2 regions of the Virgibacillus sp. W0181 genome follow, and region 1 is predicted to be linked to the other one. Evidence: riboswitches for the same ligand, from Rfam matches in the RefSeq annotation. Region 1 holds a riboswitch; the other holds the start of a gene.
What was found. A riboswitch is a leader RNA that binds a small molecule or an ion and turns the genes downstream of it on or off. The one in region 1 is predicted to bind cyclic di-GMP.
Positions count from the first base shown of each region.

Region 2: it holds a riboswitch for cyclic di-GMP, as region 1 does, so the genes downstream of both, ACLIBG_RS03610 (competence type IV pilus major pilin ComGC) here and sinI (DNA-binding anti-repressor SinI) in region 1, are expected to answer to the same signal.

Region 1 is NZ_JBPYCR010000015.1:52,335-57,519, reverse strand. Features, by position in the region: gene ACLIBG_RS08510 (VOC family protein) at 199-1,110, opposite strand; gene ACLIBG_RS08505 (SRPBCC domain-containing protein) at 1,144-1,659, opposite strand; gene ACLIBG_RS08500 (ArsR/SmtB family transcription factor) at 1,792-2,112, opposite strand; gene sinI (DNA-binding anti-repressor SinI) at 2,675-2,797, opposite strand; cyclic di-GMP riboswitch class I at 2,810-2,895, opposite strand; gene ACLIBG_RS08490 (serine hydrolase domain-containing protein) at 3,215-4,258, shown strand; gene ACLIBG_RS08485 (zinc-binding dehydrogenase) at 4,915-5,185, shown strand, end outside.
Region 2 is NZ_JBPYCR010000004.1:112,620-117,804, forward strand. Features, by position in the region: gene ACLIBG_RS03595 (GspE/PulE family protein) at 1-762, shown strand, start outside; gene ACLIBG_RS03600 (type IV pilus twitching motility protein PilT) at 775-1,809, shown strand; gene ACLIBG_RS03605 (type II secretion system F family protein) at 1,869-3,068, shown strand; cyclic di-GMP riboswitch class II at 3,122-3,206, shown strand; gene ACLIBG_RS03610 (competence type IV pilus major pilin ComGC) at 3,227-3,601, shown strand; gene pilM (type IV pilus biogenesis protein PilM) at 3,702-4,601, shown strand; gene ACLIBG_RS03620 (hypothetical protein) at 4,613-5,164, shown strand; partial or broken gene ACLIBG_RS03625 (hypothetical protein) at 5,145-5,185, shown strand, end outside.

The DNA of each region.
Region 1 (5,185 bases):
GTAGTTTTGGAGTGGCGAAAGAGTGCTAAAAATATGTTCACTTCTTGGGCTTTTCGCTAGAATAGAAAATGTGGGCGTTCTTGGTTTATCGAGTCAGATTGCTGAAAAAATCTTACGTTGTTGACCGCTAACGTGCAAAAAAGCTGGTGATTACCAGCTTTAATGTCATTTATTAATTTATACGGAGCAACATAATTATTATTTACCTTGATATGCTTCTTTTAATTTTTCGATGTCAAATTTTTTCATTTGGAGAAATGCCTTTGTTAATCGGTCCATTTGTTCTTTCGTCCCATTTGCCATCATTTCTCCCATAGCGGTTGGCCAGATTTGCCAAGAGACACCGTAAGGGTCTTTCAACCAGCCACACTGTTCAGCATTTGGGTCGGAGGATAGCTTTTTCCAGTAATAATCAATCTCTTCTTGATTTTCGCATCGAACTAATAGAGAAATGGCTTCATTAAACTGGAAGGCATGTGGCCCGGCACTGTCCATAGCGGCAAACCATTGCTTCTCAAGCGCGAAATCTGTAAACATCAACGTTCCTTCCTTGTCCGGTTTCATGCCAACAGGATAACGAGCGATTTCACCTCGACTTGAATCATTGAAAACAGAAAGATAAAAGTCACTGGCTTCTTCTGCTTTACCACACATATCTTGAACATACATCATTGAGGGTACGATAAATGGTCGTACCTCACCTTCTGGGTTTGTGAGAATCAGCTGCCATGTCAGACCATACTTATCCTGTATCCATCCGTAGCGTTTACTGAACGGATATTCTTGAAGGGGCATAAGGGCTGTACCGCCCTGCGACAGCCTTTCCCAGAGTTGATCTAATTTTTCTCGCGCGTTCTCATCTCTTGAAGGATCAAAATTGACAAAAAAAGAAATTGAAGGATTAAATTGAAAATGTGGCCCTCCATTTATAGCCATGAATGAATATCCCGCAAGATTAAACGTAACGATATCGCTATCTCCAGATGGTGTGTCTTGAACAGTTGCGAAATTGGTGACTTTTGAATCCGGAAAAATAGTTGTATAAAATTGTGCAGCCTCTTTTGCTTCTTGATCAAACCATAAATGCGGCATAATTTTTTGTTTCACCATTGGTATTTCCTCCTTTAAGCTATGAATAATATCCTACTTGAGCTGCTTCAATTGCTCTTCCAGACGGTTCCAAGTTTCGGAAATGCCTTGTAGCATACCCATGTCCATAACCTTTTTGAGTTCTTCCGCAGAGACATATTCAGCACGATTAACTAGTTTTGTCTGATCGCCCAGATCGATGAATTTCAACGTAATTTCAGCGGCTGGCATAGTCTCGTCAATATTTCCATCTGCATCCGTAAAATAATCAGTGTAAATAATCGTCTCTGGCTCAATAATATCGTTGTATATGACTTTTCCCCAAGACTCCATACCGTAATATTCCCCTTGATCCCGATCAGTACATTTCATACAGAAATGCCACATACCACCCGGTCGGAAATCAATATGACAAACCGGGAGTTCCCATCCAATAGGTCCCCACCAAACTTTTAGATGTTCAGGCTCTTTAAACATATTGAAAACGAGATCGCACGGTGCATCGAAAACACGTTCCAGTACTAGCACTTTGTCGCCTTCAACTCTAGAATTTAATTCGTTATTTGACATTTTACTCCTCCATTCGATTGTGTAACCTTTCTTTACTCTTAATTTTTTCCAAAGGTATAATCATCATCATCGTCTTAGGTGCATTCTCAAAGGTGAAGATAACTAATGTGCATTCATTAATTGGTTATTAATTCAGTGTTTTTTCTCCTGTAATACATTTAGATAATCGTCCAGGCGATCCATCCGCGCTTCCCACACCCGTCGATAAGAATCGAGCCATTTATCTAGCTCTTTAAACGTTTCCAGTCTTAACTTGTATATTCGACGGTTTGCTATTGGCTCAACTTCAACAAGGCCAGCTTCACTCAAAACACGAAGATGCTTTGAAGTTTGGGGCTGGTTTAGTTTTAATTTACTTGCAATTTCCCCCACTGGAAGCGGCTCTTCAAGAAGAAGATCAATGATATCAAGACGATTTGGTTCCGCCAGGGCACTAAATGTTTTCGCGTTCATGTTGATTCAACTCCAACCATTTTCATTTTACATAAATCCATTAACGTATGTTGTTACATGAAATTATCACATCCGATTCTTTGACTTAGTCACACGTTGTTGTTTACACAATTATTCCATATCGGGAATATTCCCGTCAAGTTATATTTATATTTTTCAAAAAACAATATAGTATTTTCCGAATCCTTAAAAACCCGCTTCAAAACAACCTAAGCTAGGTAGCTAATCCATAATCTTTATCAATCTTCTTTAAGATGTAATGATACCGGGGCTGACTTAAACAGAGCTATCATAAACGGAAAGAGGGGAAGTTTGTTCAAAAAAAAGCGCCACGATGTTCTCAATCGTAGCGCTTTCCATCTACTTCAAGTATCCTAGTTTTATATGATGTATTGCAGATTTCTTAAAAAACCATTAACGTTAATATAAAAATGATTGTAGAAAAAAATAAAACTAAGTAGCTGTTTTCAACCTTGTATTATAAAGTATTTTTTAATGAAAATTGATTTTCACAGAAGAAAACTTTTGCTCGGTCTTCTGATAAGCAATAAAGAAATAAAATCTATTTAATTTCTATTGCTTCATTGCTTAAGTATTCTCTAACAACATGAATAGGAATCCCTAAATCCCGAGCTTGAATTATTAAATCTACCCATTCTTTATCCAGTTCTTTTGCACTAATCACGATCGCCTCCTGAAAGGCAGCCCAGCTATCATCGTTGGAAAAACATTAGACCTGAGGCTTTGCGTCCCAATCTTTCGAGAGGTTTGCCTTTTTCTGAATAGTGTAATTAATTTGATAGTAATATATTACCACACTCCATTACCGAATTGTACTTTATAAAGAAAAGTTTATTAAATTATATTATTTATCCCCTTTTATAAAATTTACTTTATAAAAGGGCGTGTAACAATGGTTTCAGTTTAATATTTTGTATAGTTCCGGAAATCAAGTCTTTAAAAAATTCACATGCAAAATAGACTGTTATATATCCTCTATTTGAACGACTGATATCCAGATTATTAAAGAGTGTATGTTAAATATACGCGTTATTTTTTAGGCTCTAATTGTTAAAAGTAAAATATTATGAGGGTGGTTTATATGGGAGTTAAAACGCAAAAAATTGATAAAGTATTCGAACGAACTACAAATAAAAGCCAAATACATGAAGCCGTTCTACTTGTAGAAAACATGGAAGGAGATTTTTCATACAGCAAGGGGTACGGGGGGAAGGATGTTGATTCCCCAATCCTTATGGCAAGCATCACAAAGCTGTTTACCTCTACCTGTATTTTTATTTTGAAAGAGCGGGGTAAGCTGTCACTTGACGATGAAGTAACAAAATACTTTAAAGAAGAAACATTGGGTAACCTACATATTTACAAGAACCAAGATCATTCCACAAAGCTTACACTTTCACATTTATTACGTCAAACAAGCGGATTGCCGGATATCTTTGAAGAAGGTAGTAATAATGCAAAAAAACGTGCAATCCATCAGGACATGGAATATGATTTTGATGAAATGATAACGATGACCAAAGGTTTAAAACCGCATTTTGCACCTGACAGAGGAAAAAGAGCTCATTACGCTGATATAAACTTTGATATGCTCGGAAGAATAGTTGAAACAGTTGCTAATTCAACATTAGATGATGTATATAAGCAATTAATATTCGACCCTCTAAAGCTAACAAATACTTACCTTCCTAAGAGTGACCATGATTTTGTTCCTAAAGTTTATTATAAAGACAGTTCCTTTTACCGCCCAAAATACGTAAGAAGCTCTCGTGCCAGTGGAGGTGGTATTTCTACTGCTCGTGAATTAATGATATTTATCAAAGCTTTCTTTAGTGGAACGTTATTTAATAAAGCTGTTTTTCATGAACAAAATGTAATGAACAAGTTGCAAGCTTCCATGTTTCCGATTCATTACGGTGCTGGATATATGAGAATTCCACTAAATGGGATTGGGACATTTTTTATGGGGAGAGGGGAATTGGTTGGACATTCCGGTTCATCAGGTTCATTTGCATTTTATTACCCTTTAAAAGATTTGTTTTTTGTTGGAGATGTCAATCAAATGGCAAATCCTGCACTTCCCGTAAGATTAGTGATGCAACTTGCTCTTTCGATGAAATCATAAAGACACTAAATCAAAAATAGAGTAATTTTTATTGTTAAGTAATATTGAATGATTTAACATTGAATAAAGAGCGAATCTCAAAGCAAATCTATAAAGCGATTTCAATCAACGGCAATTTGGGCGAAATTGAGATTATAAAGGGGACGATTTCATTAAAAGATATATTATATTTTCTATTAGTTTTTTAACTTTGTTTGTATTATTTCAAGTTCTATCCGGGTATTTTATGACACTTTTTTATACTCCAGATATGACAAGTGCTTGGAGTAAGAGTGAAAGCTTACCTACCAGTGTTGTTATTAAAAGAAGTTCTTCTCTTTCAACCGTAATTTTAGCCTTTCTTGCAGCAACAATAGCTTATTTTGCTCCTAGGTTATTTATTAAAGGTAATAACAAATAACTATCCCCAATAGGGGGCACTAGCTGCACAAGGAAAGAGTATGCAAAGCGACTAAGATAAGAGCTTCTTTCTTTACTGCAATTATAACACTCGTTATTTTCATAGTTTTATCTTTAGCAGAATAGAGGATATCTTGCTTTTGGTCGAGTTTATTACTTGTTTTTTATTTTTACTATGGCCAAATATATCCATTCACGAAACAGTTATTTTGGTATTTCATCAAGGAAAAATAAATATATCTGAAAGGATGTCTTAAATGAAAGCTTTTGTATATGAGCGTGGAGAGTTTTTAGTTAAAGATGTTGGCGAACCGCAAGCCGGAGCTGGCGAGGTTGTTATTCGCATGCGAGTTGCTGGATTAAACCACCGAGATTTGTTTGCACACAACCAACGAGGAACAGGTGCCGAAACGCTTGCCATTGGTTCGGATGGCGCGGGAGTGGTTGAAAGTGTTGGCGAAGGTGTAAATCGGTTCCAAACCGGTGATGAAGTAATGATAAACCCGAGCCTTGGTTGGTACAACAATG
Region 2 (5,185 bases), on a different contig from region 1:
CTCATTAACGAACCGTCGGGCTTAATTTTAATAAGCGGACCGACCGGATCAGGGAAAACGTCGACATTATATGCGTCAATTAATTATTTGAACGAAGAACACGTAAATGTGATTACGATTGAAGATCCCGTTGAAATTCAGCTAGAAGGAGTCAATCAAGTACAAGTAAACAGCGGTATTGACTTCACATTTGCAAGAGGCTTGCGATCTATTTTAAGGCAGGACCCGAACATCATTATGGTTGGGGAAATTCGCGATCAGGAAACGGCAGAAATCGCCATTCGCGCTTCTTTAACCGGGCACCTCGTCTTTAGTACAATCCATACAAACAGTGCGATAGATTCTATTCCGCGACTTTTTGATATGGGCATTGAGCCGTATTTGGTCGTATCCTCCATATCCGGAATTGTTGCACAGCGGCTTGTTCGGCGTATTTGCCGTGATTGTCGGACCGAAAGAACCCCTTCCGCATTAGAACATGATGTTTTTGACAAACATCATGTGGACGTTGATACCATTTATGAAGGAAAAGGATGCAACAGTTGTCAGCAAAAAGGATATCGCGGTAGAATTGCCATCCAGGAAGTTGTTGTAATGAACGATGCAATCCGGGAAATGTTAATGGATAATCGCTCCGTTACAGAAATTCGTTCACAGGCACGAAAAGAAGGAGCGTCGTTCCTCGTGCATGATGGCTTGGAAAAAGTGAAAGCAGGCTTGACGACAATGGAAGAAATGTTGCAAGTGACGATTCAGGTTTAGGGGGGCAATGAGATGAAGGAAATGTTTCATCAATGGTTGCAGGAAGCAAATGAAAAAAATGCGTCAGATGTTCATCTAACGGTTAATAAAGCACCGGTATTCCGGATTCATGGGAAGCTGGTTGAAATGGATGGATCTGTTTTACAGCCATCAGAAACGGAAGCAATTTGCCAAGTCATTTTATCGGAAGCGGCATGGAGAACATTGCAAGAGCAGAGAGAAATTGATTTTTCTTATACAATTGACAACCGCTTACGATTTCGAATGAACGCTTTTTACCAGCGTGGCCATTTATCACTTGCCATTCGTCTAATCCCGACAGGTGTACCGACATTTGAACAGCTACACATGCCGTCGATTGTTCAAGAACTGACTGCGCTTCCCCAAGGACTTATCCTAGTGACCGGACCAACCGGAAGCGGGAAAACGACAACGCTTGCTTCCATGATCGATTATATTAACAAAACAACGGAAAAACATATTATTACACTGGAAGATCCGATTGAATATTTACATGCACATCGTATGTCCATTATTGATCAACGAGAAGTTGGACCGGATACACGTACTTTTGTTAACGGGCTACGAGCTAGTTTGCGGCAAGATCCTGATATTATTCTCGTTGGAGAAATGCGCGATCAAGAGACAATTGCAACAGCAATTACGGCAGCCGAAACCGGTCATCTCGTATTAAGTACGCTACATACATCCGATGCAGTGTCCACGATTGAGCGAATAATTGATGTCTTCCCCCCGGAACAGCAAGGGCAAATACGAATCCAACTGTCCTCAATCTTAAAGGCAGTAATTTCTCAGCGCTTGTTTCCGACCCTAGATGGAATGAACCGGCGAGTAGCAACGGAAGTACTAGTGAATACACCCGCGGTTAAAAACTTAATTCGCAATGAAAAGCTACATCAAATTCAAAACGTGCTGCAAACGTCAAAAGATGCTGGTATGCATACGCTTGAAATGGATTTACGTCGTCTACTGCAGGAAAGTGTAATTAGTTATGAAACCGTCGCTCCTTATTTAAATGAAATATAGTAAAGTGGAAACAGATAGAGGTCATTATTAGCTTGTTATTAGGAAAGGAGGAGTGCTGAATGAATTTTCAATACGAAGCCAAGCGGATATCCGGGCAACGACTGAAAGGAAAAATCGATGCTGACAATGAAGCGGAAGCCTTAAGCATGCTGGAAAAGGAAGGATATATCGTTTATCGCATGGAAGAAACAAAACCATGGAACAAAGATCTTGTCCTAAACAGAAAAATAAAACACAAAGACTTCATCATTTTCCTGCGACAATATGCGACGTTAATTCAGTCCGGCATTCCTATTTCCGATGCAACAAAAACGATGAGAGAGCAAACGAATAACTATGCTTTGCGGATCGCACTGGAAGATATGAATAAGCGTCTAGAACAAGGGCAATCCCTGTCTGAATCAGCAAGCAAGCATCCGAACGTTTTTCCCGAACTGCTTGTCCATATGATAGAAGCAGGGGAGGCGAGCGGGAAGCTGGACGAAATCTTGAATCAAATGGCTACGTACTACGAGAAGCAGTACAATAACCGGCAAAAAGTAATCTCGGCCTTAATGTATCCAAGCATTGTCGGTTTAATCACATTTGTATTAACGATCTTTTTGCTCGTTTTTGTCGTGCCGCAATTCGTTTCGATGTTTTCATCGTTTGGTCAGGAATTACCAGCCTATACCCAGTTTATTGTAAATCTCAGTCACTGGGCTGGGTTGTATTGGTGGGTTTTGATAGTGTTGGTGGTTGCGATCGTTGCGCTTTACCGGGTATTTATGAAACAAGAAGCATTTGCCTATCAGATGGATCTTATAAAAATGCGAATTCCGATCTTTGGCCAGCTCGTTCATAAAGGCGCATTCGTTCGGGCGACCCAAACATTAAGTGCCTTATTTAACAGTGGCGTGCCAATCTTGCAATCGGTGGAAATTACGGAAAAAGTTATCGGAAATCGCGTGATTCGCGATATATTTGCTCGATCGCGTGAATCATTGACCGTCGGCGAATCAATGACTGTCCCGATGATAGGTCATTGGGCTTTTCCCGCACTCGTCGTGCAAATGATAAAAATCGGCGAACAAACCGGAACACTCGACGCGATGCTTTTAAAAGTAGCAAACTTTTATGAGGAAGAAGTGGAACAACTGTCCGATCGGATCAAAGTGCTAATTGAGCCACTCATTATCGTCACGCTTGCTGTTGTTGTAGGCGGTATTATACTGGCAATTGTACTGCCAATGTTTTCTATGTTTGAGAATTTTGGTTAAAAGTTGCAAAATCGACACATAATTTGTCGAAATATAACTAGTAATCTATTATAATAAGATTAGGAGATGGGGAAGGATTATCTATACATCGGGCACTTGGATAATCTGGAGTCATTAGTGCGACCGACCTAATTTTTCTTAAATTAGGAGGAATGAATATGTTTAACAAAGTAAAAAAGATGTTCAAAAACGAAAAAGGGTTTACGTTGGTGGAATTATTAGCCGTTATCGTTATATTAGGAATTATTACAGCTGTTGCTGTTCCGGCGATTGGGAGTATATTGGATGGAAAAAAGCAAGACGTACATGAGGCAAATTGTCAGTTGGTTTCTAATGCAGCAAGATTAGCGGCTGTGGAAGATAATATAGGGGATAGTACTGATCTTGCGACTTTAAAAACTGAAGGATTTTTAGAAGAAATACCTGAAGACCCCAACAGTGGTAATCTTTATGGAGAAAATACTGGTGTTATAAAGAATAACGATGGTAAGTATATTATGCAAATGGAAGGTTGTCCTGGGTATACGCCATAAATATAAATGAATACTTATTAGTTATACAATTGACGCCCTTGCATCATGCAATTGGGGCGTCTTCTTACATTATTTAGTCAACAAGAAGTGAGGTGGAAGGATGATTTTGCCAACGGCCGGTCGTGTTAATCTCGTTATAACCAACAACATTATTCGTTATTCTTTCCACAAACAGCCTTCGATGGACGGGCTGGCCTACAAAGGTGAGTTGGAGCTTCCGCAAGGTACAGTGCAAGATGGCGTTATTTTAAATAAAGCAGTATTCAAAGAGGCGATGAATAAGCTTGTCGTGAAACATAAATGGAAGCGAAAGAAATTATTCCTTGCCCTTCCTGATAGTACTGTAGTTATACGGGAATTGAAAATTCCGGCAGCTTTGGAGAAAGAAGAAGCAATCGGATACATAAAAAACCAACTCGGCAGTACAATTTATTTGCCGTTTGATCAGCCGGCGCTAGCAGTTGAATTTTTGGAAGTGAAACAAGAGGAAAGAGAAATTTTATTGTTTGCTTATCCAAAGGAAAAAATTACGGGCTTTACGACAGCTTTTGAAGAAGTTGGCTTAAAGCCGGTAGTAGCAGATTTGACGTTCCTTTCTATTTATCGCTATTTTGCCCATAATATTGCTGAATTACCTGCGCATCTTTTACTCATTCATTGGAATGAGGACGCATTAGTTTTAACCGCCTTTCAGCATAATAAAGCCATTTTCACCCGGTATATTAAGCCTGATCAAGCCGTTAATGCACAAGTGCTGGAGCAGCCGATACAAGATAATATGATCGAGATTAGAAGAATTCTGGATTTCTATCAATATTCGATTATGAACGGCGATGCGGCAGTTGAACAAATACTGCTTACTGGGGACTCCCCCTATTTGCAGGTAATAAAAAAGTCGTTGAACGAAGAATTTGCACTGGATATTTATGCGCCCCCAATTTCTGATGAAGAATGCAAATATGTGGATGTATATGGGCTTGGATTAAAGCAGGATGCATAGAAGGTGAACTTATGACGGTTGAAATAAACTTTATCGAAAAAAAAGAAAGTAAATATGTTGCTCCAGTACTCTTTGCCATTGCATTTATTTTCCTATTGCTTCTAATTGCTGCGCTAATTTTTTACCAGCGATATGAACTGTCAACGACGATGGAGAGTGATAAAGCAGAACTTGCAGGATTGGAAACCGAACTGCTCTCATTGCAAAAAGAAACGGCCGATGAACAATTGCTAAAAAGGATCGAAAAAGAGATGGAAAAAATGCAGGAAGAAACCGCCCCTGTTTTTTCAATGTATGAGGAAACTGTTCTGCCGCTTGCAGGTGGAAAGCTGTCCGTTTATGAAATGACCGAACCGGAGAAAATAGTGATTGTTGGAGCGTTTACGTCATTGACGGAAGTTGCAGACTATACGGAAATGCTAAGCGAAAAATCATATATCACCGATACGGAGCTGACGGAAATTACGAATGGAAATGACGGATTTGAAGCAATGTTGACGTTAAAGATCGATTCGGCATTGGCTGTAGAGGAGCTTAATGAACATGCGCAAACGCTGGAATAAAATATATACAATCACAAGCAT